DNA from 2 places in the Paenibacillus sp. P5_B5 genome. Region 1 is predicted to be linked to the other one. Evidence: riboswitches for the same ligand, from Rfam matches in the RefSeq annotation. Region 1 holds a riboswitch; the other holds the start of a gene.

The links. A riboswitch is a leader RNA that binds a small molecule or an ion and turns the genes downstream of it on or off. The one in region 1 is predicted to bind cobalamin.
Region 2: another riboswitch for cobalamin. It lies ahead of AC1DOK_RS09125 (ABC transporter substrate-binding protein); the one in region 1 lies ahead of AC1DOK_RS12600 (anaerobic ribonucleoside triphosphate reductase).

What each region holds. Positions count from the first base shown of each region.
Region 1 covers NZ_JBFULK010000008.1:81,024-89,895, forward strand. Annotated here, with positions in the region: gene AC1DOK_RS12585 (hypothetical protein) at 1-166, shown strand, start outside; gene AC1DOK_RS12590 (ATP synthase beta subunit C-terminal domain-containing protein) at 352-1,401, shown strand; gene AC1DOK_RS12595 (amidohydrolase family protein) at 1,423-2,292, shown strand; cobalamin riboswitch at 2,355-2,574, shown strand; gene AC1DOK_RS12600 (anaerobic ribonucleoside triphosphate reductase) at 2,793-5,060, shown strand; gene nrdG (anaerobic ribonucleoside-triphosphate reductase activating protein) at 5,057-5,551, shown strand; gene AC1DOK_RS12610 (sugar O-acetyltransferase) at 5,600-6,166, shown strand; gene AC1DOK_RS12615 (DUF3311 domain-containing protein) at 6,358-6,558, shown strand; gene AC1DOK_RS12620 (sodium:solute symporter family protein) at 6,555-8,051, shown strand; gene AC1DOK_RS12625 (VOC family protein) at 8,236-8,872, shown strand, end outside.
Region 2 covers NZ_JBFULK010000005.1:282,180-304,576, reverse strand. Annotated here, with positions in the region: gene AC1DOK_RS09200 (family 10 glycosylhydrolase) at 1-1,303, opposite strand, end outside; gene AC1DOK_RS09195 (DNA sulfur modification protein DndB) at 1,575-2,759, opposite strand; gene AC1DOK_RS09190 (DNA sulfur modification protein DndB) at 2,759-3,895, opposite strand; gene AC1DOK_RS09185 (site-2 protease family protein) at 4,011-5,147, opposite strand; gene AC1DOK_RS09180 (arsenate reductase family protein) at 5,178-5,537, opposite strand; gene AC1DOK_RS09175 (RluA family pseudouridine synthase) at 5,543-6,481, opposite strand; gene AC1DOK_RS09170 (cob(I)yrinic acid a,c-diamide adenosyltransferase) at 6,478-7,050, opposite strand; gene AC1DOK_RS09165 (cobyric acid synthase) at 7,052-8,617, opposite strand; gene cobD (threonine-phosphate decarboxylase CobD) at 8,633-9,763, opposite strand; gene cobS (adenosylcobinamide-GDP ribazoletransferase) at 10,115-10,936, opposite strand; gene cbiB (adenosylcobinamide-phosphate synthase CbiB) at 10,912-11,907, opposite strand; gene AC1DOK_RS09145 (bifunctional adenosylcobinamide kinase/adenosylcobinamide-phosphate guanylyltransferase) at 11,907-12,569, opposite strand; gene cobT (nicotinate-nucleotide--dimethylbenzimidazole phosphoribosyltransferase) at 12,716-13,771, opposite strand; gene AC1DOK_RS09135 (ABC transporter ATP-binding protein) at 13,843-14,634, opposite strand; gene AC1DOK_RS09130 (FecCD family ABC transporter permease) at 14,704-15,741, opposite strand; gene AC1DOK_RS09125 (ABC transporter substrate-binding protein) at 15,745-16,755, opposite strand; cobalamin riboswitch at 16,921-17,215, opposite strand; gene AC1DOK_RS09120 (aspartyl-phosphate phosphatase Spo0E family protein) at 17,609-17,872, opposite strand; gene AC1DOK_RS09115 (aminotransferase class I/II-fold pyridoxal phosphate-dependent enzyme) at 17,948-19,141, opposite strand; gene AC1DOK_RS09110 (Lrp/AsnC family transcriptional regulator) at 19,155-19,646, opposite strand; gene AC1DOK_RS09105 (sensor domain-containing protein) at 19,814-21,886, opposite strand; gene AC1DOK_RS09100 (hypothetical protein) at 22,301-22,397, opposite strand, start outside.

The DNA.
Region 1 (8,872 bases):
TTTATCGATGTTTTATGTATTACCTCCGATCGGATTGTGCATCAGTATAATTGGTATGTTCGTGATAAATAGAAGCAAGAAGCTATCTATTATAGGAGGCTCAGTACATATATTTTCACTTGCCTATGTCGTTCTATTTTTTGTACTGATAATGGGAGGCATATAAGAGCGGTGAAGGCAGGAAATCAAGTCCCAGCGGTTGGTAAATTCAATAACGTAACTTAGGGCTGCCGACGATGGTAGCCTTTTTATAAATTTATTGGAAAATTAAAATTAATTGTTGCTTTACAGCGTAATTTGATTTACTATTCAGAGTAATAAGATATTTTATATTATAAGGAGGTTATTCAAATCGAAGATTTACAGCTCAATGTAGCTTTACTTCGGCGGCGTGTCCCCAATTTGACTACTGCAGCTAAAAATGTTGGTTTACGTCCAGCTACAGTATCTAATCTGTGTACAGGTAAAATACCAGTTGGACGCGCTGAGGTTCGAACTCTGGTCACACTTGCTTCAATTGCTGGATGTACTTTGGATGAATTAATTATTCGAGGAGGTAATTTGGGTATGATCGAAACGGGAATTAAAGTGTTAGATTTATTCGCACCTGTTGTAAGAGGGGGCACGATGGGTTTCGTTGCACGTCCAGGAATGGGCCAGCTAGTTTTACTTGCTGAGCTGTTCCGCAGAGTTAATCAACGTGGGTATGAAACCATCATGTGGGTTCCTGAAGCTGAAGCACTTGGTATTAGTGATGCTGTTGAGGAAGCAAGTATGGTTTGTTCGAGTCTAGAAGAAGTGATCGAGCAAATTTCGCGAATTAGGGAAGACAAGGATATTTTCTTGGGCGCGGATCGTTCGATTGTGCTATCGGGTGAATTACACACATTGCGCGAAAGAATCAATGAGCCTGGTGCAAGACCCGTAACCATTGCACTTGTTGATTGTATAGGTGAATCAGTCGATGAGCAGGCTCCATATGGTCCGCTTGACACCTTATGGAAACTGGATATGGATCTTGCGACTAGACAGTTTTATCCGGCTATAGATCCAATTACTTCTACTTCTGTCATACTCGAAGGTGCACAATTAGAAGCGTCTCATTTAACGATTCAGCAGCGTGCACGCAAATTAATGAGGCGTTATCGGGAGCTAAGATCCCTGGTTCAAGTACGCGGCCTAGATAAGCTCTCCGAAATGGATAAGGCTGTTTATGAACGTGGGGAAAGACTAGAAGCATACTTCACGCAGCCTTTTTATGTGGCAGAGCCTTTTACCAAAAAGCAAGGTGAGTGGTTATCCTTACAAGAGATATTAGATAGTGTGCAAGGTATACTAGATGGAGCAGTTGATCAGCTAGAACCTGCACAATTAATGTATATCGGTTCTATTACTAAATAACAGGTGAGTGATCGAATGACGATGAAAATTATTGATGCCCATATTCATTTATCTCGTATTGCCAGTTTTCAACAGACTGCGGATGAGAAATCATATGTAACTTATACTTCAGAAGGGCTCAAACGCGAATTTGATGCCAGTGGAGTTGTTCTCGGAATAGGTATGGGTGTAACGGAGCAGACGGATGGAGCTTTTCCTGACTCAGCTTCTCCTAATCCAATGCCACTTGATTTAGAAGAAGTATTGCCGGACTTTCTACTTGAGTGCGTGGGTATTAATCCAGATAGGCTCGTGAATGATCCAGGTGAGAAGCAGCTGCAAGCACTTGAGAAGGCATTACAAAGGTCGTCAACAGCAGGGATCAAGCTGTATGCGGGTTATTATCACTATTATGTGTATGATCCTATATATTCTCCTGTATACGAGCTAGCTGCGCAGTACAAGATGCCAGTCGTTATTCATACCGGCGATACTTATTCACCTCGTGGACTGTTGAAGTATTCACATCCACTTGCAGTCGACGAATTGGCAGTTGCATATCGCGATATTAATTTTATGATCTGTCATCTCGGTGATCCATGGGTGATGGAGGGCGGCGAAATCGTCTCGAAGAATGATAATGTATTCGCAGACATTTCTGGCTTACAAGTGGGTAACCAGCAGGTGTTCAACAGATTCCAGAATGAGCCTCTCTTTATGGATCATTTGCGTCGTGGCCTAGTATATGCAGATCGTTATGATAAAATCGTGTTCGGAACGGATTGGCCGCTTGCGCCAATTGATGTATATATTAATTTTGTTAAACAGCTAGTTCCGGAAGCCTATTGGGAAGATGTGTTCTACAACAATGCATTTCGCGTATTCCCGAAAGTGCAGGAACGATTAGGATAAACGGAGTGTGCAGGATAGCATTGACAAGTTTCAATATATTGATTTAATCTTATACGCATCAACTATATATTGTGGGAATAGGTGCTTTGAACAACAATGAGGTCAAAGCTTAAAAGGGAAGTTCGGATTAAACCGACGCGGTCCCGCCACTGTAGCAGACCATAAACATTAACACCATTAAATATGTGAACAAATTAGTTTTATTTGTAGACATAGCAGTTTTAGTGGTTGTTAGCATTCATGTCTGTTAGCCAGAAAACCTGCCTATTCTGACGACACTATTTAAGTAACCTACGAGCGATAGGGAAGTGTCAGAGGACATCATTTATAGGATGAATTCTGAAGACATTTCCACTTTTACTCTTAAAAGTGGAGATGTCTTTTATTGTGGAAGAGTAAGTGTGATAATTCACAATTGCATTCAAAGCTTTCTTATCGTTATGTAACTGATATTCATGTTTACGTCATATCTAAGAACTTACAGAAAGTAGGCTTGTCTAATGCATGTAATTAAACGAGATGGTACACGAGTTGAATTTGATCAATCACGGATCTTCAAAGCAATAGAGAAGGCGATGAATGAAACGGGTACTCTTGATCAAGAGCTATGTACAGTCATAGCGAATACGATTAAGGGTTATGCTGAAGCTAGTTCTATCGATATGTCTGTGGAACAAATCCAAGATAAAGTCGAAGAGGAGCTAATGGCTAGTAAGCGTAAAGATGTGGCGAAGAAATACATGCTCTATCGGCATAAACGGACGGAAGAAAGACTGAAACGGACGCAATTATATCAAATTGGGCAAAATATAGTTCACACTCTCGATTTGGATCTCGTACGAGAAAATGCGAACCTAAACGGTGAATCATTCTCTGGCAAAATGTCTAAATTCGGTTCCGAATTTGCAAAATGGTACGTCGGTTATGCGATCCCGCCTAGAGTTCAAGAAGAAATAAATCATAATCATCTCTATATACATGACATGGATCAATATATCCTAGGAACGACGAATTGTATTTTCATTCCGTTCGGTCAACTGCTGCGTGAAGGCTTTCATACAAGTAACGGTACGATTAGACCACCGCAATCGATTATGACGGCAGCAGCGCTAGTTACGATTATTTTTCAAAATCAACAAAACTCACAATACGGTGGTGTGAGTGCGAATATGATTGATCATGACTTGGCACCATTTGTAGCAAAGTCCTTTCGCAAGCATTTTAATAAAGGGATGCGTTATTTACAAGAGGGGCTAAGTGGTACGGATTGCAACAGTACCGATAAACACAGTACCGATAACCACAGTACCGATGATAGGCAAGTTGCTGAGGATAACATTCACATGGGTAATGAGTGGCTGCAAAGTGAGTATCCGAGAACTTACGACTTTGCGATGAACGAGACGGTAAATGAGACGTATCAATCAGCTGAAAGTATGATTCATAACTTGAATACAATGAGCAGTAGAGCAGGGGGCCAGATTCCTTTTAGCTCCGTAAACTATGGGACATGCACTTCACCAGAAGGGCGTCTCTTAATCTATGCATTATTAGACTCCACGATTAGAGGACTTGGTAATGGAGAAACACCGATTTTTCCTCAACAAATTTTTAAATGTAAGAAGGGGATTAATCAGCATCCGGAAGATCCGAATTATGATTTATTTATCAAGGCTGTGGAATGCTCGGCCAAGCGTCTATATCCTAATTTCGCCAATATTGATGCGCCATTTAATCTGCAATACTATCAAGAAGGAAATCCAGATACAGAGTTTGCAACAATGGGCTGTCGCACACGTAATATTAGCGATCGTTTTGGCTGGAACCATCTTTCTGGAAAAGGAAATTTATCATTTAACACCATTAACCTTGTTCGGTTAGGGTTAGAGAATGGGATAGCTACGGGTGAGCGGTTAGCCCCTGATGAAGCTGGATTTATGTCTTCACTTCACACAGCGATGGAAGCTGCGTTAGAAGGATTATTACATCGTTATGAGATTCAAGCTATGCAGCAGGCCAAAGCTTCTGATTTCATGATGAGGGAGGGTGTATGGAAGCAAGGGAAGACCTTGAAGCCGACAGATTCCGTAAGAGAATTAATTAAACATGGTTCATTGTCAATTGGGTTCATTGGACTTGCAGAGTGTATGAAAGCCATGTACGGTAAGCATCATGCTGAGGATCCAGCTATTCATGAGAAGGCAGTTGAGCTTATCCGAATCATGCGGGATCATTGTGATCGATGGTCGGAAGAATATGATCTGAATATCACCTTATTTGCGACACCAGCAGAAGGACTATCAGGTAAGTTTGTAAAGAAGGATAGTCATGAGCTTGGTTGTATACTAGGTGTAACGGATCGTGAATATTATACAAATTCATTCCATATTCCTGTTTATCATTCAATCTCTGCTGCACGTAAAATTGAGCTTGAAGCACCTTTTCATGAGTTATGTAATGCTGGCGCCATTTCTTACATCGAATTAGATGGTAATGCTCGTAACAATCTGGAGGCGTTCCGGAAAATTGTCCAATATGCATTAAGTAAAGATATTAGCTACTTTTCTGTAAATCATCCGATTGATCGATGCCCAGCATGTGGATATGAGGGCGTGATTGGTAGCTCATGTCCGCACTGTGGAGCACTTGAATCTGATCATAGCTTCAGCCGATTGAGGCGGGTAACTGGTTATTTAACGGGTTCTTATACAGAAAGATTTAATGCAGCAAAACAAGCTGAAGTTCGAGATCGGGTTAAGCATCTATGAATATATGCGGCTACTATCCAGAAAGCATTAATGAGGGAAGTGGCATTCGAGCAGTCATTTTTATAAGTGGATGCAAGCATTATTGCCCTGGTTGTTTTAATCCGGTAACATGGAATTTCAATCATGGTAAGCCATTTGATCAGAATGAGCAGAAGCGAATAATAGCAGATTGTCAAAGCAATCCTTTACTCGATGGGATAACCTTGTGCGGAGGCGATCCTTTCTTTTCTGCAGGTAAGCTACAGCCCTTCGTGGAAGAATACCGAGCTAGTTGCCCCAGTCATACGGTGTGGGCATATAGTGGATTTACTTACGATGAAATTATGTCGGATCCAGTAAAGCGCCATCTGCTTACATTATGCGATGTGTTAATCGACGGTAAATTTATTCTGGAACAACAAGACTTAACACTTGCGTTTCGCGGAAGCCGTAATCAGCGCATTATTGATGTCCAGGCAAGTTTAATAGCTGGAGAAGTAATTGAGATGTAGTTCTAATGTTATAAAATAAATTAGCTATGTAGTTTAAGGAGCATCCGCGTGAAGACAGAAAAAGAGAAAATGCTAAATAGTGAATTGTATGATGGTGCTGATCCACAGCTTGTCAAGGAACGAGAGCATGCCAGAAAATTAACGCGGCAATTTAATCAGACTTTAGAGACTGAACTAGATGAACGTCGCGATATATTGAATAACTTATTTGGCTCCATAGGAGAGAGGATATACATTGAACCAAGCTTTCGTTGTGACTACGGCTCCAACATATATATTGGCGATAATTTCTATGCGAACTTTGATTGTGTGATTCTGGATGTAGCTGAAGTCCGAATTGGAGCTAATTGCTTTTTAGCACCTGGAGTCCATATTTATACCGCTGGACATCCACTCGAACCAACCTTAAGAAACACCGGTTTAGAGTTTGGTAAGCCGATTACAATTGGAGATAATGTCTGGATTGGTGGAAGATCGGTCATTAATCCAGGTGTAACGATAGGTCATAATGTAGTTGTTGCCTCGGGGTCGGTCGTAACCAAGGATGTTCCAGATAACGTAGTTGTGGGTGGGAACCCCGCGCGAATCATTAAACATATTGCTGTGAATGCATGAGGATTAATTTATAAATTAATGTCATTAATAATCGCGGAAGAACCTCTAATCTAACTAAGGGTTAGAGGTTTTTTTATGCTGGCAACGTTTTTAGCAAAAGTTGATGAATTGAGAAACAAATGGGAAAAATATGTTGAGCATTGGATCAAAAAGGTTTAATATATGGGTCATTATTGCTAGGAGGCCATAAAGTGAAATTTATTAAACTGCTGTTATTCATTCCTTTTATCGGGACATTAGGTTTTATACCTTATGTGAATCGGGTTGAGCCATATGTTCTCGGTTTACCTTTCTTTCTATTTTGGATATCGATGTGGATGGTCCTCACATCTATTATCCTAGCTATTGTTTATAAGTTCGATCCTGAGAATACAGGGAGCGAAGTTGAATGAATATCTCCATCGTCATCATTGCTTTATTTTTAGCGCTTGCTCTTTACTTAGGAATCAGATCAACAAGAGGCAAAGAGATGAGTCTCGATCAGTGGGCTGTCGGTGGACGGGGATTTGGAACCCTGTTTATTTTCTTACTTACAGCTGGCGAGGTTTACACGACATTCTCACTTCTAGGTGGCAGTGGGTGGGCTTATTCCAAAGGAGTAGCTGCTTTCTATGTACCGACCTACATCTTCTTAGGATATGTCATTGCCTATTGGCTAGCGCCTAAGGTGTGGGAGTACGGGAAGAAGCATCAGATTATTTCTCAGCCTGATTTTTATGTATCCAAATTTAAAAGTCGCGCTTTGGGTGTGTTTGTGGCTATTCTTGGGGCAGTAGCTCTCGTTCCTTACATTGTTATTCAGTTTAGGGGACTCGGGATTATTGTGTCAGAAGCATCTTATGGAGCAATTTCTCCAATAGTAGCTAGCTGTATCGGGACGATTGTGGTTACAATCTATGTGATGATCTCGGGTATTCATGGATCAGCTTGGACATCGGTTATTAAAGATTTTATGATCTTAATTGTGGTTGTTTTTCTAGGACTATACATACCTTTCCATTACTTTGGAGGCATACAGCCCATGTTTGAGGCTGTCCATACAGTGAAGCCAGAGCTCCTGACTTTAGCAGACCAGGGACTGAGTAGTTCATGGTTTATCTCAACCGTACTTATATCGGCAATCGGTTTTTATATTATGCCAACGACATTTATGGTTGTTTTATCTGCCAATAGCAGAAAGACTCTTGTTAAGAACACTATTAGCCTGCCACTGTATACACTTTTATTATTATTTGTCTTTTTTGTTGGATTTGCAGCTACTGTCCAAATTCCTGGTTTACAAGGGGCGGAGGGAGACCTGTCTCTCTTAAAATTAGCCATTGCAACCTTTGACCCATGGATAGTTGGTCTTATTGGCGCAGCAGGCTTGTTAACTGCATTAGTTCCGACTTCCATCATGTTAATGTCTGTAGCAATTGGATTAACCAAGAATGTATACAAAGTAATGGTTCCATCAGTGACAGATCAGAAGTTAACTCTTGTCTCGAAGCTGATCATTTTGATGCTTTCGGCAATCAGTCTCTATTTTACGATAACGGGTGGGGAAGCCCTAGCTATTCTTAATATTATGGCATACAGCTTAATTGTTCAGTTAGCGCCATCGCTTTATATGAGTGTAATGAATATGAAATACGTAAATATATATGGTGCATTCGCGGGAATGATTGTAGGCGTTCTTGTTGTGTTATATACGACCATTACAAATCAAACCATGGGAACAATGCTGCCTTCTGCTCCACAAGTTATTAAAGACTTAAATATCGGCATTATTGGACTTGTTATTAACCTCATCATCATGCTTCTTGTAAGTGCATTTACGAAGAAGTTAACGCAGAGGGATATAAGCGGAGACAAGCTCAACACTAATACAAGTATTTTGGATTAAAGGATTACAATTGATCTTATTTTGAGATAGCCGAGGGGGAATCAGGGTTACACTGCCTGTTCCTTCTCGGTTATTAGGCTTGGTGTGCTATTGACACAAGGATATAATTATTATATATTTACTTACAAAAAGTAACTAACGATTTCTCTATTATATAAAATAATGATTAAGGGTGATTCTAATAATGATGAATACAACACAATCCATACATCCAGCGATTGAAATTGGGCAAGTACATTTAAAGGTTAGCAATTTGGAGCGTTCGATTACCTTCTATAAAGAAGTGATTGGCTTCCAAATCCTCAAACAAGTGAATCGAACAGCAGAACTGTCTGTTGACGGTAAGAATGCTATTCTGGTACTAGAAGAAATTCCAAATGCAGTTGCGATGACAGGGAGAAGAAGAACTACAGGACTATATCACTTTGCAATTCTAGTGCCTAGCAGATTAGATTTAAGCTTATCTCTACGTAATTTACTGAAACACCAAATTGAAATAGGACAAGGGGACCACTTGGTTAGTGAAGCCCTCTATTTGAACGATCCTGATAAAATTGGAATCGAGATTTATGCGGATCGCCCGCGTGAGACTTGGGAGCTCGATCATAATAAACACATTAAGATGGCAACTGATCCAGTTGATATGCAAAGTCTATATGATGAAGGACATGGACATGTCTGGAGTGGACTTGCAGAAGGTACAACGATCGGACACGTTCATCTGCATGTAGCTGATTTGACAAGGGAGCATCAATTTTATTGCCAAATGCTTGGTTTTGATGTAGTTGCTCAAATGCCAAGTGCGCTATTCATTTCAGCAG
Region 2 (22,397 bases), on a different contig from region 1:
CGAATAAGGCGGGTTGTGCATTTTGATACAGAGCAACTATGGTCGTTTGACCAGCCTTATGAGAAATAACCTGCCCAGAATCATCAATTGAGGCGACCTCGGGATTACTGCTTAAAAAAGTAACTCCGCTTCCTACTTGTTCGGGTGCTACACTACCATTTTGAGTAATATAGACCTGAGCTTGTTTGCTCTCCCCAACTTTCATTGGTGTTAAACCCTCAATATCGACACTGAAAATATCCGTATTGTTATAGAAAGCACTAAATCGATCAAAATACAGTACACCTGCGTTTTTATTGTCATTCTTCGTTTCTACCAGATATAAATCCATGATTTTAAAAGGCCCCACTTGGTTGGAAGGCATTGAAGCCGTAACATATTTCCAGCCAGACCAAGTAAAATTAGAGCTTGTTGTAAAATCAATAGTGAAAGAACCACCCGTGTTATTTCTCAACCTTGCCCGAAACCAATGGGCATTCTGATCACCATATACCCATACGCCAAGCTTAGTCGGATTACCCTCTAATCTGCGATCAAGGGCTCCTGTAGCAAGATCTCGTAAACTGACATATGCAGCTGAAGTTCCTGTTGTTCCAGACATATCATATGTAAACTTGGCCGCATGCTCCCCATATACAACTGGGTCAGGCCTTGAAGATAATTGTACATTTGCAGATTTACTGTTAATAATGCCAGTTGTTAAAATGGTTTTACCATTCTGAGTCATCGATTCAAAGTCTTCTAATACGACACCAACCTTGCCTACTAATACAAGACTACGAGCTTCTAATTCTCCGTATTTGGCTGTGACATAGCCGTATTCAACACTTCCAAGTATACCGCCAGCAGTCAGTTCTCCCACTTGACTAATTTGACCAATCTGAGGGTCAGCAGTCCAAGCTACACCTTCAGTAAGAGGGATTTCATTACCGCCTTCATCAAATGCTTTTACTTGAAATGGTTGCACAGCACCTGGATTCATCATAAGTGTGTTATTCGCGATTTCAATGCGTTTGACATCAACTACTGCTAAATTTTCAATATCTAACTTCTCTTCTTCATTAACAATCTCATCGACTGGTGCCTCATCTTCAGGATTATTACTTGGTTCATTATTTAATTCATCTTCGTTGTTTGTTGGTAAGTTCTCTTGTTCAGAATTCGGCACATCTGATTCGCTTACAGAGAACCCTGTTTTATATTCGGAAGCGCTTACAAATGTACTAGTCCAAGTACTAAATAACAGAAGAATAACCAGCATAATTGCAATTCTCTTTGTATAATACCGATGAATACCTATCAATTTAATCACTCCCGATTCATTATTGTCAGTTCAATTATTCTGACATCAAGAAATTTGCTCTGAAACCACCTCCTTGAAAAAATAATATTCTGTTAATTAAACCTCATTATATAAAATAAAATTTTAAAATTCAATAAACATTTAAAATAATATTCCAAGAAGAAATTAAATTACAAAAAACTACAAAAAAAATGGTCTTTCCTCATCGATTAACCATCCGAATGTCATCTTAAGTAAGATAACGGATGCTAATTAATGAAGAAAGACCGTTTTACGCTAAAGAGGCGAAGCCATCAGGTTCTTCCATACCTTCCAAGAAAAACTTAAGCAGCTTACTATGTTTACGCAGAGATTTCTCGTGAATTAAATTTAACTTGCCATTATCTTGCATACCGAAAATATAGAACAACTCTTCATTACGATGGGACCAATCGAATCCATCTAGAATTCGAAGACATGAGGTCCACTCCTCATTAAATTCGCCATCCTTAAACAAAAAGTGATTCGCATAGATCGCTATGCTCTCCTGCATTACTCTACTCGCTGACGTATATTGTGATAAGCCGGGTTGTTCTGGTAAGAGTGGTAGCAGCTTGCTATAGAATTGATGCAGAATCTCAACGTAGAATGGTAAATCCTTACGCATATTGCGCATTAACTCATACGATGGTTGCATTCTCCCTGAGAACAGCATCGTTGCTACTGAATACATCCAAGAGAAGCAAGTAAAGTTACGATTGAACGCGGTTAAAGAATTCCGTTTTTCAATCCCTACCTCCTTAAGCATTGGATGATGGTCTGCAACCTGTTGAATAACCAGATTAATGGGATCAACTGAATCAAACAAATGTCCAAGCTCCTTAGATACCAATTGAACCTTGGAATTGATATCTCCGAACAATTGCTTCTCCTCTTCTTCATTCAGACCAATGTAGATTTGTACAGCTAGCTCTGTTTCCATCAATGCCAGCCTTCTTATTTCGATACTATCTACTAAGTTTTGCAAATCATCTAATTCTGACTGTACTGAGGGATCTTCAGGATCCTTTCGCTGCTTCAATTTCAAAACAGTGATTTTGCGTGTGTTCCTGCGAACCTCACGCAGCATTTGCTCACCAACATAACCTAACGCCAAAATTCGATGTTGACCATCTAAGATACTGAGTTTAGAACCTTGCCTGAGTACATAGCTTTGTTTCTCATGATCTTCTCCATCAGTAGCAAGTGAACCGACGTCTCTCATGGAGAGTGTGACAGGTCCAAAGAATACCTGATCCAATTCTCTTTCCTGCAAATAATTAGATATTTTGCGTCTCTGCATTAAACTAAGCTTCCGCTGCACCATAGGGTCAATCGTTGTATAATCAAGCAAATCACGTACTTTAAGTGCAACTGTAGTCAAGCCGAATTTATCACACAGAGGATAAATGGTCATTTGTAAGCGAAGTCCATCCATTAGCCAACATCCTCCCCATCTGTAATCAACAATACATGGTTTTCCTTGTAGAAACCTACTATATGCTGATAGGCCTTCATAATCCTTGTTCTACGTGGCAATCGATCTTTCTCTTCTCCTGAGAAAATCGTCTCCCAGCGAATATGAGGCAGAATCCGCATCGCATAATTCATCGCATATCGATTAAATTTGCCACTCTTCGTCGCTTCATCATGAATAAATAATGCTGTAGCAAGCTGCATATTTTCTGTCCAAGGCGATGAGCCTTTAATAGGTTCAGGCAATACCTTAAGCATTTGAATAAAATACTCGGAAGCTAATGTAATATGCTCCTGCAGCATTTTATCTTCATAGCGGTAGCTGTTCTGACGGCTACTAGATTTCATTCTACCTTCGAATAGAGCGACTAGAATTTCGGTGAGTAGGTGATAAGTAAACAAATACTCAGGACCCTTACCCCTTTCGGAGAATGTATCAATCGGAATATGGTTCATCACGGCGTGATTCTGCAGCAAGTCCATCCCCATTACATGATAATAACGTCTTTGATCACGTAATACGGCAAGATTACCGCCAATTTTACGTGGCAGTTTGTTAATGTCTGAGAAGAGCTGACGCTCTTGAATTGCATTGATGTCCAGATAGATCATAATAGAGGCTGGGAATGCATACAACCGGCGTAATTTCTCGGTTATTTCCTCCATCTTCTCATATTCGCGACGATCCTTTGCCCTTGTCATTTGACTTTGTAAGCTTTCCATCACTCTTCGGAATGCAGCTAGACGGTGTTGACCATCCACGACATAAAGCATTTCAACTGGCTGGAGACGAAAAGCATTCTGTTCCTCGTCATAGTGCCCAGCTCCCCGAGCAGAGAAAATAATTCCCGGGAAATATATGGGCTGGTTATCTTGCAAGTACAATTCGATATAATCAATTAGTTTAGTTAAATTACGTGGATTAATCGAGCGTTGTACCTCAAGGTCAACCTCATAAATAGAAAACAATCTACTCATTGGCATCGTTGCTGACAAAGTAACTTGTCCAAATGTTTTACCTAACATACCCGGAATATCAACATATGCGGAATTTCTACCTTTTGACAATAATTCAGATAAGGAAGTTACGGAATTCATTGTTAATCTCCTTTCAATACCAATATCCTATCCTTACCATTTTGAACAAAAAGAGCGCCGTTAAAACATCGGCGCTCCTTAAAATATCAAAATATATTTTTTTATATACAAAAAGTTATGAAATCAGCATGATAGATTGCATTTCCTGATGAGCAAGCATCATCATGACAACCAAATAAGCAGCAAGCCCAAAATATGCAAGCCCGAATTTCCAACGAGTTGAGGAACGAACTTCATAATATTGTTCATTCTCAAACTCTTGGTATTCAATAACTACGGTCAAACAAACAGATGAATCCTGACTACCCGCTTGAATATGTTTGGTTTGGGCGTATACGCGTTTAATGATAGCTTGCGTCATAACAACCATTTCTTCTTCAAATTGAATGGCATCCCATTTTGCTCTAACAATTGTCTTACCTTCGTGCTTGCCGGTAAGCTCAGTAAATGCTGTATACGATAAATCCCGCTGATGGTTCTCGCCTGGAATGAACGTTAACCCTTGATAGAAGGTTTCCTCTGTCAAATAGTAATCCGTAGAAACAAAATTCATTTTGGATTGAGCTGTTTTTTTCTTCACATATTTATTGTACATATTCCAAGCTGATATAACTAAAATAATTCCTAATAATATACTTTTCAAATAAATAATAACAGGAATCGCTACAATTAAGCCAACAACCCATAGCCAACGTGTTACTGCAACAGAGATTCGCCCACCATCAAGCGGATGAACCGGTAGTAGATTGAGCAAATTCAGAAAAAATCCAATATAAGCAACTGAATAGAGTACTGGGTAATCAAGCAGGAATCCAAGTCCAAAAGTAGCTGTTGCACCAATCGTACCAAGTAAAGGACCACCGTAACCAATATAGGCTTCTGTTACTGCATCACTAGGATTACGCTTCATGGACACTAATGCTCCAACAAAAGGGATGAAGAATGGTGCAGATACAGGCATCTTCTTCTGCTTGGCAGCAATCACATGTCCCATTTCATGAATAAATAGCATTACCACTATACCGATCGCAAAAGATATTGGAAACAGCATCGCATAGGTTCCAGTGAAAACTAGCATACTTGCTATAGCGCCACCAAACTTACCGAACTTCAAAAGTGAAAGAATCCATTTTCCCTTAGCTAGAATAAAGAAGCCGGCTGTTCCAAGAAACCACAATGGATTATTTTTTTTGCTTTTGGCGTTACTATTATTTGGCTTATTAGATTCAGGTGTAGGTGAACTATCTTTCATATTTTCCTCCTCAAACGTCCTCACGTACAATTACCAGTTTAGTTCGAATGCTTCTTCCTTGAAACCAACTGTTACCTTATGTCCATCCGTTACGATTGGGCGCTTAATTAGCATACCATTAGATGCGAGCAACGCTAGCATCTCATCCTCCGAAAGCTGCGGTAACCGATCTTTAAGTCCCATCGATCTGTACACTTCCCCAGCAGTGTTAAAAAACTTGCGAATGTCAAGTCCACTTAACTTAACCAGTTCCCGTAGTTCTTCAACACTTGGTGGAGTATCCGCAATTGGAATTGTCGTTATCTCCGCATCTGGATGATGACTTCTTAACCACTTTAATGTATTCCGGCATGTACTGCATTTTGCATATTCATAGACTTTAAAATTCATCCAAGTCACTCCATTTCATTACGTAAATGTTCAATCACAAGTTTCATATCATCTGGTACTTCTGCCCTGAACTCTACCCGCTCCCTCGTACTTGGATGAGTAAATCCGAGCCGATAAGCATGAAGGGCTTGTCTAGTTATAATGGAATCAACAGACTCTGATAAATGAGCATACTCACCTAGTTGGTACATCTTGTCCCCCACAAGTGGGTGACCAATATGCTTCATATGTACGCGAATTTGATGCGTGCGACCTGTCTCTAGACGTATTCTGACTAATGTTACATGTCCAAATCGTGCTGATACCTCGTAATGCGTGACTGCATGATAACCTGTAGGGGTTACAATCCTCATATGTGGCTGTTCAGGATCACGATCTATTGGACCTTCAATCGTTTCTTTATCATCCTTGACATCACCATATACAAGTGCCATATATTCTTTCTCAATCGTATGCGCAATCATCTGCTCAGAAATTTGCTGGTGGACATAGGCATTCTTAGCAATGGCGAGCACACCAGAAGTTTCTTGATCCAGCCGATGAATGGGTCTAAAGCGGAAGCTCTCACCTTTACTTTGCCAATAATAAACGACACCATTCGCAACCGTATTAATATAATGACCATGCGTGGGATGTACAATCATTCCAGCTTGTTTATTTACAATTAAGAGATCTTCATCTTCATATATAAAGTCTAATGGCAGCTCTTGTGGCATAATATCATCCGATTCCTCGCGCTCCATTCGGACTTCAACAAGATCACCAGCTTGCACATGAACAGAAATATATTTACGCTCACCATTAACCATAATTCCTTGTTCCGTCAGCTTCACACGAGATAACAATTTACGAGAAACACCTAATCTTTTTTGTAAAATTGTTTTCAATACACAACCATCATCTTCGGGCGGCACAATATATTGTAAGGGATCATAATAATTCATGATTTGGATCTAAACACCTCAGCGGAGCGAATATATTCAACATCAGTCTGCCCTTCCCGCAAGTTAGCAGTCCGAGCAATGGTAAAGAATAGATCGGATAATCGGTTTAGATAACGCAATACTTCAGGGTTAATCTCTTGTTCACGAGCAAGCGTCACAACTCTCCGTTCTGCACGTCTACATACAGTTCGGCAAATATGTAAAGCTGAAGAAGTGCTGCTTCCACCTGGCAGAATAAACCGTGTGAGATCAGGCGTCTCGGCATCATATTTATCAATCCAAGGCTCAAGTGCTTCTACCATTTCGGCTGTTACCTTGAACGGATGCTTCTCCGTTTCTTTCAACTTCGCTAGATCTGAACCACAGTCGAACAACTCATGTTGGATTTGTAATAAATCTTCGAGCAGATCCGTAAATTTATCTGGATTCATGAGACTCATCGCTTGCCCTACGAAGCTATTAAGCTCATCTACTGTTCCGTAAGCTTCAACACGAATATCATCTTTATTCACACGACCACCAATTACACTTGTCTGACCTTTATCACCTGTTCGCGTGTATATTTTCATTCTAATCAACCTCCGATATTTGTGATGGATGAGATAATCCTATGATATTATAAATGCGCTTTAAGTCCAAATGCTCCCGCACATGCGATGCTAATCTGTCAAAAGCTTGCTCTCTTTTCTCTTTGAATCTTAAATTCGCAGGAAGTGGATCTAGTCCTTTAGTCTGACGAATCTTATTGAGCCATTGTCTACGCAGATCATCATTATGAAGAATCCCATGAATATAAGTACCCCATATTCGCCCATCATCTACAGAAGCACCCTCTGGGAGGTCATCGATCGTAAAAGGCTGCATAACCTCTTCCTCAAAATTGGTTTCACCCATATGAATTTCATAACCTTCAATAGGCACTAAATCTGCCCCATATAGAGAGGCTGTTCCAGCTATACGAACCGTTCTCTTCGTTTGTGCAAAAGTAGTTACTGATGGAAAAACACCAAGCCCATGATATTCCTTTTCATTCGACTCTACTTGATTCGGATCAAGCAGCTTACGCCCTAACATTTGATAACCACCACAAATACCTACGACGTGACCATCCTGCTCATACATATACTCAAGCAGCAGCTTTTGCATGCCTGTACTGCGTAAATATCTTAAATCCTCTGTCGTATTCTTGCTTCCTGGCATAATAATCGCATCAGGCTTCCCAAATTCACCTGGGTGTGTGATATAGCGAACCCGCACATCTTCCTCGTCATAGAGCGGATCAACATCTGTGAAATTAGAAATACGAGGGAAACGAATGACAGCAATATCAAGCTTTTGATCCTTGGCATGTTGTGAACTATCGCTTGAACGCGTTATCTGACGTTTAGAGTCCAGAGAAGCAGAATCCTCATCTTCTATACCAAGCATAGGCAAATATGGAATGACGCCCAGTACAGGAATACCAGTCCGTGCTTCTAACCAATCAAGACCAGGCTGCAGTAAAGATACGTCTCCACGAAATTTATTTATAATAAAGCCTTGTACCCGGGATCGCTCTTCTTCAGTCAGAATTTCTAACGTACCGACGATCGAAGCAAATACGCCTCCCCGATCAATATCAGCAACAAGCACAGCCGGTGCTTCACCCCACACAGCCGCGCGCATGTTAACAATATCGTTATCCTTCAAATTCACCTCTGCCGGACTTCCTGCCCCCTCCATGACAACCACATCATATTGCGCTCGCAAACGATCGATCGCTTCCTTAACAATCGATTCAGCTAAAGGAAGGTATTCTTCACGATAAGTCCTTGCCTTAAAATCAGCAACTGGCACACCATGAACGATTGTCTGTGAAGTGAGGTCACCTTTGGGCTTAAGCAAGATCGGATTCATATCCGTTGTCGCCTGAATTTGGCATGCATCAGCTTGCACACCTTGTGCGCGCCCAATTTCTTTGCCATCTATCGTCACATAAGAATTATTAGACATATTCTGTGATTTAAAAGGAGCTACCTTTAAGCCATCTTCGAGAAAAATACGACATAACCCTGTGGTGATAATGCTCTTACCCACATCAGAACTTGTCCCTAAGACCATAATTGTTCTTGCTCGCTTTGAGGTATCTGATTTCATTGACTGACCATCTCCCTATTCAGGCATACCTTGAACATTAACTTTAATAGCAACTTTGATAGCCATGACTTCTCGAATCGCTTGAACTAAACGCTCGTTATCTAATCTAGTTCGAACAGCAACTCGGCCATATCGCTCATTTAGACCTTTAAACAAAGAAGCATCTCTAACTAGTATTCCTTTACGTCCTAATAACTGTTGGAGTTGTTTAATATCGTAGCCAGATTGCTCAGGTAATGAGATCAGCAAGAAATTAGTTTCACTTGGTACAACCTGTAGCCCTAGTAACTCAAGTTGATTAGTTAACCATGGACGTTCCTCATCTAACCACTCTCGCGTACGCTGAGCATATTGCTCATTGCAAGGGTCTTCTATATTCAAGACTGATTTACCTATTTCCTGTGCTAAAAAATTAACACTCCAAGGCGTTTGCCGTTTGCGAAGCTGAGCAATCATATCAGGATGAGCAACCATAAACCCGAGCCTTATACCAGGAATTGAGAAGAATTTGGTCATTGAACGAATCACATACAGATTCGGCTCCCCAGCAGCCTGACGGATACGGCTAACCTCCGCTTCATTCGCGATAAAATCCATAAAAGCTTCATCCAAAATGAGAGGATGTTTACGATTTATAATATTATTGAGAATACACTGTGGTATAAGCTTCCCCGTTGGATTATTGGGATGCCCGAGGAAAAGTAAATTCGTTTCATTCATCGCTTGCTCGATATCACTTTCTTGCAATTCAAAGCTGTGTTCTTCATACAAGGGGATATCATAGGCGATTCCTGCTGCATTGTGAACCGCATCCCCATACTCACTAAAACAAGGTTGTGCAAGTCCTGTTATGTTCGGCACAAGATGGCGTACAAGTAGATCGATTAACTCTGCTGCGCCATTACCAACCATTATGCTCGCTTCTGGAATCTCATAGTGTTCCGATATCGCTTTGACAAGCTGGCGTGAAGCTGGATCTGGGTATCGATTAATTTCATGCCACTTCGACTTCATAATGTGCTCAATTACCTCAGGTGGCCCAAGCGGATTCATATTGGCAGAGAAATCAAGAAACTCTTCTTTATTCAAACCAAACGATTCCTCAGCTGTACGAAGATCTCCACCATGTCCATAACGTTCTAACATAAACGTGCCTCCTAGGGTAACTTAAGGTCTAAATCATAATCAGTGCTAGAAACGTTACAAGTGTGCCGATCGATGACCGCTGCGTGGACGGATTGTCCTTACGATCGCTGTTGCCACCAGATTTCTTGATTATATACCGCATAGAGCGGTAGAAATCCGGTGTCAAAGCATACGCTTACGAAGTAGTTTTCCTTCGGAAAACTTGTAGGCGAACGCTTCGCTTCTTCAGGACAATTCCGTCCCCTCCGCTACTACGATCAATATTGGATTCTGTCTTTAGCATGTACTGATTATGTATTAGAGCAACTTATAAGGTATGAAAAATAACAACCATATATTTAACACAGTTAATTAAACTGTTAAATGATAAAAGATAACTACAATCAAGAGCCCTGTTAACTCAAGGATCTCATTCAATGCGCCGTATGTATCTCCTGTTAACCCACCAAGCTTGCGAGCCAAATAAACTGCTGTCATACAACCGATTATTAGCATACCACCAATCACACATAGCAGCAGTATCCAGTCGATTGAATTCCCAAGTAAATAGGGTACGCCAAGCACCGCTAGGCTTAGTAAAAGTCCAACTATTGCACCCAATCCTACATAGCGTACTGACGTCCCCTTAAAAAAACTACCTAATCCAGAATCAGGTCTTGCATATGGCCAATGGGTAATTGCAGCAGTCATAAACCAACGACTCCAGATCGGAATCACCAATAAGGGAAGAAACAACTGGGAGAGATCATGCTGCACAATCACGTAGATAAGTGAGGTTTTCATGAATAAATACAGGACACAAACAATGACACCCATAGCTCCTACCCGGCTATCTTTCATGATGTCAAGCATTTGTTCCCTATCCCGATGACTGAGAATACCATCAGCAGTATCCATGAGACCATCTAAGTGCAATCCGCCTGTCAAGATAATCCAGAAAGTAATAAGTAGCACTGAAGCCGGCATTGGAGGCAGAATCATTTGACCAATAACGGCTAGAGTTAGCAGTAATAACCCAATTACTCCACCAACGATCGGATAGAAAGGTACGCTTCTTTGGAACACCTGATTGTTATAGTTAATTTGCAGTGGAATAGGAATCCGCGATAAAAATTGAAAGGCCGCAATACATCCATACAGCCAGTCTGTTACACGATTATGAGTAGAGCCCATATGGCTAATCCTCCAATCACAATAAAGGCAGATCGATATAATATTCGAACTGTCGACACGATATCATTCGCATTTCTCTCTCTTAGTGGATAGCCAAGTCTAGCTCGTTCACTAGCAACACCACCATATATATTGCGACCACCAAGCTCAATACCAAGCGCTCCAGCAACTGCTGCTTCTGGTATGCCGCTATTGGGACTTGGATGTTTACTTGCAAAGGTGATGACCGAGCGAAATCCACGTCTTGCTGACAATTCATGGTCAAACATAGCGGAAATTAAGATTAAAAGACCCGTCAGTCGTGCTGGAATCCAGTTCATGACATCATCCCATCTCGCTGATGCTCGTCCAAAAAATAAATAACGTTCATTGCGATAGCCAACCATTGAATCTAATGTATTCGATGCTCTATACAGCATAGCAAATGGAGCTCCACCAAGCAAAGCATAGAAAATTGGTGAAATTACAGCGTCCACAATATTTTCAGCAACAGTCTCAACGACTGCACGAGTCAGTTCTGCTTCAGAAAGCTCCTTCGTATCTCTACCTACAATATAGCCTGTATATTTACGTGCATCTTGCATGTTACCTGCACGTATAGGGTTAAGAACACGATAAGCTGCTTGCTTCAAGCCTTTGATCGCAATTGTAGAAGCAATGAACCATACACTTGCTACATACCCTAAACAAGGATGTATCCAAGTCGTGATTGCAATAATTCCCCATAGAATTGCAAAGCTAAGTAGTGTGGTGGAAACAGTGAGCACAGCACCACACCATAGCTTGATGTTAGGACTTAACTCTGCACGCTTAATATCATTAGACGTCAAAAGCCGCTTCTCTAGAAAGCTAATCCAGCGACCGATCAGAATGACCGGGTGTGTGGGCCACTTCGGATCGCCGATACATAAATCTAAGAGAATGGCGGCTATTACAATCCATATGATTTCTTGTAACGAATAGAAAAGCATTAGTTTCGCTCACTTTCGTCCAGCTTGTACGCTATGCTTTTTAGCTCAATCGGAATTCCTGCGGTTACGAGGAAAACTTGCGAGCATATCGCTGCGAGCGTCTGGTTTAAGCGACCGGCAAGATCACGGAATTGCCGGCCAAGTGGGGTGACGGGTACGATGCCGTCACCCACCTCGTTCGTGACGAGGATGAGCGGATATGGATAGGCCGATACGGCCTCTGCCAAATCCGCGATCTGCGCCGTCACGAGGGCCACTGCCTCCGGCTCGTTCTCATGCCGGAGCAATTGGTTGGACAGCCACAAGGTGAGGCAGTCCACTAACACTACCGCCCGCTCCGCGCTGGCGGATGTCGCATCAGTAGTGGAATCCGTAACAGCGCTGGACACCACATTCATAGTCGGTGTCGCGACTACCGAGGATTCCCCGCTACTGGCAAGCTCGCGCAGCAGCTTGGATAGCTCATAAGGCTCCTCCCGTGTCACCCACGAGAATGTGCCGCTGGTGCGCTGCTCTTGATGCAAAGAGACGCGTTCGCGCATCTCTTCATCATAAATTTGTGCTGTAGCAATATACAGCCCGGAGTCTCCTAGCCTAGCTGCTAACCGCTCGGCAAACCCACTTTTGCCGCTGCGCGCTCCCCCTGTCACCAAAATAGCCATTTATATCAACACTCCTTACAGCTTACTGGGTACACATTATCTTAAGGCTCTATTTCTATCATACAGCTTTATTCTACAGCTTGTTTACTAATTCTCTAGACTACAGGTAAAGATCTATTCTTCATAAAATCTATACTTGATAAATTCTACACTTGATCACTCGTTACTCTAGCACTTTGGAAGGTAGCCATTTCACGCATTATTTTGCCTGCAGCATCGATTAAAGTAAAGGCTAATGCAGCACCGGTCCCTTCACCTAATCTCATATCCATTTGAAGCATCGGAGATAGGTTGATTGCTTCTAGCATTCGACGGTGTGCTTGTTCCATGGACAAATGTGAGCCAATCATATAATCAACAGATAAAGGAGCCATTTTACTAGCAATTAATGCAGCCGCCGATGAGATAAATCCATCGATCACTACAGGGCAACGATTGGCTGCTGCGCCCAGTATAACACCAACTAATCCTGCGATTTCAAGTCCCCCAACTTTAGCCAGTACATCAAGTGGATCTTTCCCATTTGGCTGATTGACTTCAAGTGACTGAGCAATCACGTTAAGCTTATGCTGCATTCGCGCATCATCAATTCCAGTACCACGTCCGACCGCTTCTTCAGGTGACAATCCAGTAAGTGCACATAATATTGCTGAACTTGCTGTGGTATTTCCAATTCCCATTTCACCAGTTGCAAACAACGTAACCCCTTGCTGTACCATTTCATTGACCAGTTCAGCACCTACCATAATGGCGCGTTCGGCTTCATCATAGCTCATTGCAGCACCTTTAGTCATATTAGCTGTACCTTTACGTACCTTGCGTGATATGAGCTTAGGATGCTCTAGTTCCGCATTCACACCAATATCAACACATACGACATCAGCACCTGCATGACGTGCCAGCACATTAACTGCTGCACCACCGCTTAAGAAGTTTAATACCATCTGAGGTGTTACCTCTGCTGGAAATGCACTAATGCCTTCCTCGCATACCCCATGATCTGCCGCCATAACAATGACTGCCTTTTTCGTGAACGATGGTTTAAGCTCTCCTGTAATTCCTGCAACCTGCTTGGCGATTGACTCTAGTTTACCTAGACTGCCTGGAGGTTTGGTTAGAGAATCCAAATACTGCGCTGCTTCGTCTATTTTACTATTATGAAGTGATTCAATACGAGTAATCATCTTGTGTAATGCTGTCATCATAGTCACACTCTTTCGTAAAAATAGATTTTTGCCTTACCTTATAAGCTTACGATATTTTGTTAATTTTCTTAGACTGTCCATATACTCCCCTCAGGCTGTAGTAGTATTTGGGGCACACCACTAACAGGATGAGATAAAACAATGGGTTCAGTACCATACACTTGCTTAATTAGATCAGTAGTAATGATTTCTGCAGGTGTTCCATCTGCAACGATCTGCCCGTCACTCATCATTAATAAACGAGTACAATATTGTGCTGCCAAATTCAAATCATGTAATACAGCAACGACTGTAAGACCACACTCAACCTGCCATTTGAGGATGTAATCCATCATTTGAATTTGATAAGCAATATCGAGGTAAGTTGTCGGTTCATCAAGCAGTAATAACAAAGGCTCTTGGGCCATCACTCTACCTAGTGCGACACGTTGTCTTTGACCTCCGCTTAAAATATCTACTCTGCGTTCAGCAATTTCACTCAACTTCAACCGTTCTAATATGGCATCTACTAATTGATAACCATTATTCGAGTCATCACCTAACCAGCTTTGAAATGGGTATCGACCCATTTCTACAATTTCTCTTGTGGTAAATCCAAGCGCTGGAAGCGCATCTTGCTCAAGTACAGCAAGCCATTTAGCTAATACCTTACGTGGGTAATCTCGAACAGACTTTCCTCTAAGCTCAACACTTCCGTTATCCGCATGCTCAACGCCTGAAATCATCCGTAACAAGGTCGATTTCCCACTTCCGTTGGGTCCGATGAGGCCAATAAATTCACCCTGCTCTACGGTTAAATTGACATCATGCAAGACAACTTTAGTGTCATATGCTTTGGAAATATGATTTAACTTAATCATGATCCGAGCCTCCTTGTTCACGAGAATAGATGAAAAGATATAGCGTTCAAACTACTGATACGTTCTTCTTTACATGTGAGATACTTTCTTCTGTTTATGTAATAAATACGCAAAGAACGGAGCACCGATAAAAGCGGTAACAACACCAAGTGGTATTTCTGTAGGCGCAAGCGCTGTTCTAGCCAAAGTATCTGCCCACAGAACATAGATCCCCCCACCAAGAGCAGATAGTGGGATAAGTAAGCGATAATCAGGACCAACGATAAGACGAAGTAAATGGGGAACAATTAGCCCTACAAATCCAATGACTCCCGCTACCGATACTGCAGCCGCTGTAAGCAAAGTAGCTACGCATAGAACAATCAACTTCGTGCGTTCAACATGAACTCCAAGATGTGCAGCTTGTCTTTCGCCAAGTGCGAACAAATTCAAAGCCCTCGCATATCCAATGAGGATAACGAGTCCGATCAATAAATAAGGGCCGATCACTAGTGAATATTCCCATCCACGCATCGATAGCGATCCCATGAGCCAGAACATAATTTCATTAACCGTTTGTTTGGACATGGCTACGAGGAACGATACTATTGCTCCAAAGAAGGCTTGCATCACAACCCCAGAAAGAATTAAGGTTTCCTTCCTTATCTGACCATTCTCTTGCGCAAGCTTCAACACAATCCACAGTGTCATGATGCCAGTAGTAAAAGCTACAACCGGAATTGTCCACTGCCCAAACAATGCATATTCAAGACCAAAATAGATAAGCACTGCAGCTCCAACTGATGATCCAGACGCTACTCCTAGCGTATACGGGTCGGCAAGTGGATTGCGAAGGACACCCTGAAAAGCTGCCCCTGCTAATGCTAATGAAGCACCGACAAGCATGCCGAGCATCACACGTGGCATACGAACATTCATAATAATTTGCTCAGCAGATGCATCCCAATCAGGCATAAACCAATCCCCTATAAACGGAAGATGACTCCCAATTATTCTGAGAATATGATTAGGTGATACATAGCTTGCTCCAACAAATATCGCTATAAAAACAGTAAGAAGCAGGAGCAGAACCCCTGCTCCTCCCCATAGTAGTAGCTTACGTTTCATAGGCTATTTCACCAAGTCAGGATACAATGCTTTGGCAACTTCTAATAGTCCATCTGTAACTCGTGGACCTGGTCTACTTAAACTGTTCACATCAAGCCCAAAAATTTGGTTGTTTACAATAGCATCCATCTTACTCCAGCTAGCGCGTTCACGGATAAGTGTTTCTAAAGGCTTCTTGCTTTTATCATCGATAATCCCACTTGCATATAGAATAACTTGCGGATTTTGCTTCACGATCAATTCTTCATTCATTTGTGCCCAGCCAGTGATATCCATCTCAGCTGCAACGTTCACACCACCAGCAATTGTGATCAGTTCATTCATGAACTCACCTTTACCAACTGTCCAACCAGGTGAGAACTCAAGAAGCACTTTCTTTTTAGCTTCTGGTTTAACATCCTTTACAGCTTTCTGCACTTTATCAATATCCTGTTTCATTTTGGCAACAATCTGCTTAGCAGGCTCATTAGCATCAGTAATTTGACCATAAAGTAAGATGTTGTTCATAACATCGTCCAATGTCTTAGGCTCTACTTTAAAAATCTGAATACCGACTTTGCGAAGCTCTTCAACAGTTGCTTCTTTCATCGACACACCCGTAAATACGATATCTGGTTTAGCAGCAATTAGAGCCTCAACCGTTGGTTTCACGATACTACCCATCTTAGGCTTTGTCTTTGCAGCTTCAGGATAATCATCATAATCAGATACACCCACAATCTTATCCCCTAAACCAAGCGCGAATAAAGATTCTGTCTCAGCTGGCGATACAGAGACAATACGCTCTGGTGCCTTATCAAATGTAAATTCTTTACCTGTAACATCCTTAACTGTTAGTGGAAACTGTGTTTTCGCCTCTGTTTTAGCTTCTGGTGTAGCAGTTGGAGCTACTGTTGCAGCTGCTGGCGTTGTTGTAGGTGCAGCTTCCTTACCACCACATGCCGTTAATACGATAACTAATGCCATCGTTAATAACGATAATAATAACTTGCTTTTTTTCACTTGTTTGTTCATCGCTTCTTCCCCCTTATGTATTAGAGCAAGACTGCTTGATTAAGAAGTACCAAACGAAATCCCCTCCATTCATATAGAACAGAGGGGACGATAAATACGGAAGATAGTGGCTAAGTCAAAAGCTTGGATTCCGTGTTTAGCGATAGTCCTCTCCTCGAAGGATTTCGTTGTTTAAACAGATAGGCAGGTTTCCTGACTTACTGGTATTCACACGCTATACTTCGCCTTCCCGTTATCAAACAGTGGCTTAGCAAAAGAAACGATTTTACCGTCTTTTAAAGACGGATGCGTTTCTTAAGGTGATACATAGAATTTATAATGCAAAAGCTATAAATTCTATATCACTGAAGTTAGCTTCCAGTTACAGTGGCGGGACCGTGCTGGATTTTCACCAGCTTCCCTTTTAACCTTGCATATCAAATGAACGATATACGAAGGCACCTATCCGTTATAGGTATTTAGTTAATAATGCCGTTCAAGCGTTTTGCTTCATGTAAATTATATGCGTACTTCATTAATATTACAAGACGAACACTTCAAATATGCTATGATTGAACCATAACATACTGGCCATACTGCCTATTTATTCAACTAAATATTCGGTTATTTAATTACTTCTATTGATCTCCTCCCAGATGTACTAGGTTATTTGTTCATCTTCATCGGACTATCTCATTTACAAAAAATAGACCATCGTTTTACAATTGGTAAATGGGCATCATTCATTCTGTGAAATGTTTATGGTATATGGCATCTATGCTGGAACCCGATCAATCGTGGCACAAAAGCAAGTACAATGATAAACGAAACCTGAAGGAGATACATCCCCACATATAAAAGGACTGACAACATGTCAGCCCTCTTCTTTACTATTCATATATTCTACAATCTTCAAATCAAGTTCCATACTAATCTCGATAACCCGCTCTGAAGTCATTTTCTGTCCATCAAGAACTAGTCGCTCCAACCGTAAACGCAAATCGTGAATTTGTTCTTCTAAATCTCGTTGAGAGGAGATGTGCATCGTCTTCTTAAGTAGCCAACGCTTCTTACTTACAGAATCATTGATGAGCCACTGATTAGAAGCCTGTGGAAGCTGATATTCCATAAAGGTCATATGTCCATCTTCCTCTCTCCGACTTATTTAGTATAAATATACCATTTTATTTAAGCCTTGAAAATAGTAAATTCGTCACAATTTGCCAATTACTTTTCCAATTCTATCTAAGGCCTCAGTTAACTGTGAGACTGAAGTTGCATACGAACAGCGAATAAAGCCTTCTCCTCCTAGACCAAATACATCACCTGGGACTGCAGCAACTCTCCCCTCTGTAAGTAATAACCTAGCAAACTCATCAGAAGAAAGTCCTGTAGACCGGATAGACGGGAACGCATAGAATGCACCTTGCGGCTCGTGACACTCTAGACCGATCTCACGGAAGCCCTTGACTACAAGTCTGCGTCTCTGATTGTAAGCTTCCACCATTCGATCCTTATCTTCAAGTCCATTCCTAAGTGCTTCAATTGCAGCGATTTGGCCCATAATAGGCGCACACATGACGGTGTACTGATGGATTTTGAGCATTTCGCTAATCAAATCGGGATGCCCGCAAGCATACCCCATTCTCCACCCAGTCATGGCAAATGCTTTAGAAAAACCAGAAACTAGTATTGTACGATCAGCCATTCCAGGCATAGCAGCAAAAGAGACATGCTTTTGATCATACGTTAGCTCAGCATATATTTCGTCAGATATAACGATTAAGTCATGTTCTTCGACTATCCGTGCAATTGGCTCCCAATCCTCATAGGTCATTATTCCACCTGTTGGATTACTTGGATAGCAAAGAATTAATAGCTTGGATCGTGGGGTAATTGCTGCCTTGAGTCTCTCAGGAGTCAATTTAAAGTTCTCCTCTGCAGATGTCTCGATTCCAACCGACTTACCACCACTAATCGTTACAATGGGAGAATAAGAAATATAACATGGCTCAGGTACTAGAACCTCATCACCTGGCTGGATCAGTGTACGAAGCGCAAGATCAATCGCTTCTGATCCACCTACGGTTACGAGAACTTCGTTCGTTGGTTCATATTTAAGATCGAATTGTGTATATAAATACTCGGCAATTGCTTCACGTAGTTCTGGCAATCCTGAATTTGGTGTGTATTGTGTCTTGCCACGTTCGAGTGAATATACAGCAGCTTCGCGAACATGCCACGGAGTAACGAAATCCGGTTCACCAACACCAAGAGAAATAATATCCTTGGAGCCTGCTGCCAAATCAAAAAACCTCCGAATACCTGACGGTGGAATATCACGAACGAGTGGTGATATGTAGTTTTTCATTGATTGACGCTTGCTTGCGGTCTGGTTAATGTTCATCATTCAACATCCTTCACGGAGTGATTGGCAGACGATGATCATCCTCATGATCTTCGAAGATGATGCCATCCTGCTTATACTTCTTTAAAATAAAATGTGTCTTTGTCGATAATACACGATCAAGAGGTGAGAGCTTATTGGAAACGAACGAAGCAACATCCTGCAAGGATTTTCCTTCAATTTCAACAAGTAAATCATAGGCTCCTGACATTAAATAAACTGACTTCACTTCTGGATATAAATAGATCCGCTCCGCAATCGCATCAAACCCGTGACCACGTTCTGGAGTTATTTGTACTTCAATTAAGGCTGTTACTGTTTCACTAACAAACTTACTCCAATTAACAACAGTCGCATATTTAACAATCACATTCTCTTCTTCAAGCTCTTTGATCGTCTGTGCTACCTGCTCTTCTGACTCGCCTAACATCGTTGCAATCAGATCGCTACTACGACGGGCATCCTCTTTGAGAAGGTCAAGAATTTTTAACTTCCTCGCGTCCATCTTAAGTCCCCCAGTCAATTGTTATTCGTTCAAGTCAAGATAATAATCATTAGATAACATAATACAACGGTTCGTCATTCAAATCCACAATAAATGTAACGAAAGCATGTGAAAAGAAGTCTCACAGAAATAACATCCTGTTAGACTTCTTGATGGTATCCTTAATCCTATTGTAATAATCTCAATAAATCTTGTTCGCTAAGAGGTCTACTGAATAAATATCCCTGTACATAGTTCGATCCGCACTCTTCTAAATATTGAAGCTGTTCTTTGGTTTCTACACCTTCAGCAACAACATCCAGTTTCAACTTATGAACAAGAGAGATAATCGACCCAACGATTGTTTTCTCAATTGATTCCTTGTTTAATCCCTCTATGAACGATTTATCAATTTTCAGACTGTCTAGAGGCAAAATCTTCAAGTAATTTAAAGAAGAATATCCAGTCCCAAAATCATCAAGTGAAATCCTGATACCTAAATCACGAATTTCATTCAGCACTGAAATGGTTGCAAGAGAATCGATCATGACATTCTCCGTAATTTCAAGTTCGAGAAATTGAGGTTCGAGTGAAGATTCTTCCAGAATCTTTTTTAATAGACTAGGAAAATCCTTCTGTCTAAGCTGAATGGGCGATATATTAACACCGATTATCATTTTGGGGAATCCAAGATCCTGCCACTCTTTGTTCTTCTCGCATGCCTTGCGAAGCACCCACTCACCAATCGGTATAATTAATCCCGTCTCTTCGGCTACTCCAATGAAATCTAATGGAGCAATAAATCCAAGTTTCGGGTTATTCCAGCGAATAAGCACTTCTATTCCCCGAATTGTCGTTCTGCTTGTATCATATTGTGGCTGATAATGCAGAACAAATTCATCATTCTCAAGAGCGGAGCGAAGACCATTCTCAATTTGAATTCGTTGTAGCATTTCTTCTTTCATCGCTGCATTAAAAACCTGTATATTGTTTTTTCTAAGCATTTTAGCCTTATTAAGCGCTGTATCCGCATTACTTATCAACTCATACACAGTTATACCATCATATGGATATACAGAAATTCCAAAGCTTGCAGTAAGTACTATTTTATGATTATTAATGTCCCAAGGAGTGGAAAACATGTCATGCAGTCGATCAGCAATTTCAATAATTTCGCTTGCTTGGATAGGATCAAGCAATACTGCAAATGTATTCCCTCCAATTCGATAAACACTCCCGTTCTCACTAACGAGTGCACTTATAGAAAAAGCCATATATTGTAACAGTTCATCACCGAAAGTATGACCTAAGGTATCATTTATTTTCTTAAAATCATCCAAATTCAATAAAATCAGGGCCGATGTTCTATCCCCTACCAATGGTTCAGATATGATTCGATCCAATGTTTTAAGTAGATGAGTTCGATTAGGCAAGCCCGTTAACAAATCAAAATAAGCCAACTTATAAATATGTTGTTCATATTCTTTAATTTCACTAATATCTCGGCAAGTTCCTGTAGCTCCAATAAGAATCCCATTCTCTTCATATAGCGGGTAAATCCGGCAATCGAATGTTTTGTCCAAACTTGAATTCTGATGTTCTTTTACAACGACTTGGCCTGTATCATAAGCTTGATTCAGTAGATCCATCCACTCTTTTCTGAAATCCCCCATGAAGGTCAAATCGTGAAGACTTTTGCCTACGATCTCATTCTCGTTCAATTTAAAAGCTTTGCATAATGTATTATTAACTGCCGTAAAACAATATTTCATATCAAAACTAAATATATAGTCCAAAGAATTATCAACTAAATTACGATACTTTTCTTCACTAACCTGAAGTGCATCATGAGTCACTGTCAATTCTTGGACATAACGTTCATTATATCGCCTGATCTTGGCCTCTTGCAGCTCTCGTCTAATCACTTCACCAATATGTATTAAGTTATTCTTAAGAACATAATCATTGCAGCCAAGTCGCATCACTTCAACAGCGTGTTCTTCACCGATTTTGTCTGACACGAGAATGAATGGGATATTCGGATCTACTTCGTTTCGAATAATCAGCGCTTCGACCGAATTGAAATTAGGTAGCATATGGTCAGAAATGATAATATCCCATTCATGAGCATCCATCGCACTCTTCATTTCTTCCTTTGTTTCTACTCGTTGCAGTTGAAGCTCATAACCATATTTCTCCAAATGATAAACAACTAAATCCATATCATCAAGACTATCTTCAATTATTAAAACTCTTACCATCTAGTTTGATGCCCCCTTCAATTGGGCTTTTTCGACTATCGTAAAATAAAATATTGTATCTTCGTTGACTTCACTTTTCACCCATATTTCCCCATACAATTTCTTCCTCACCCTCATTCACAACAAGAACACGATTCGTTAAATTATTTTTTTAAAATACGTATAGTTAATTCAACTGAAAGCGGTTTACATGATTTTGATTATACTATTCTATTATATAAAACGTACTCAATATTCGCCAATTTTCTGAAAATATTTTGAATTTTCTACACAAAAAGAAACGGTTTCACCGTCTTTAAAAGACGGATGTGTTTCTTAAGGTAATACTTAGAATTTATGATTTGAAAGTTATAAATTCTATATCACTAATAAAAGGATACCTAACAAGGTATCCCTTCAAACTACAGCAAATCTTTACTTTACAATCTCTTTACTTAGCCGCTCGATCATAGTTGAACGATCTTTATCAGACAGCACATGCTCAATTCTAAAGCACGAAGGACAAATATAT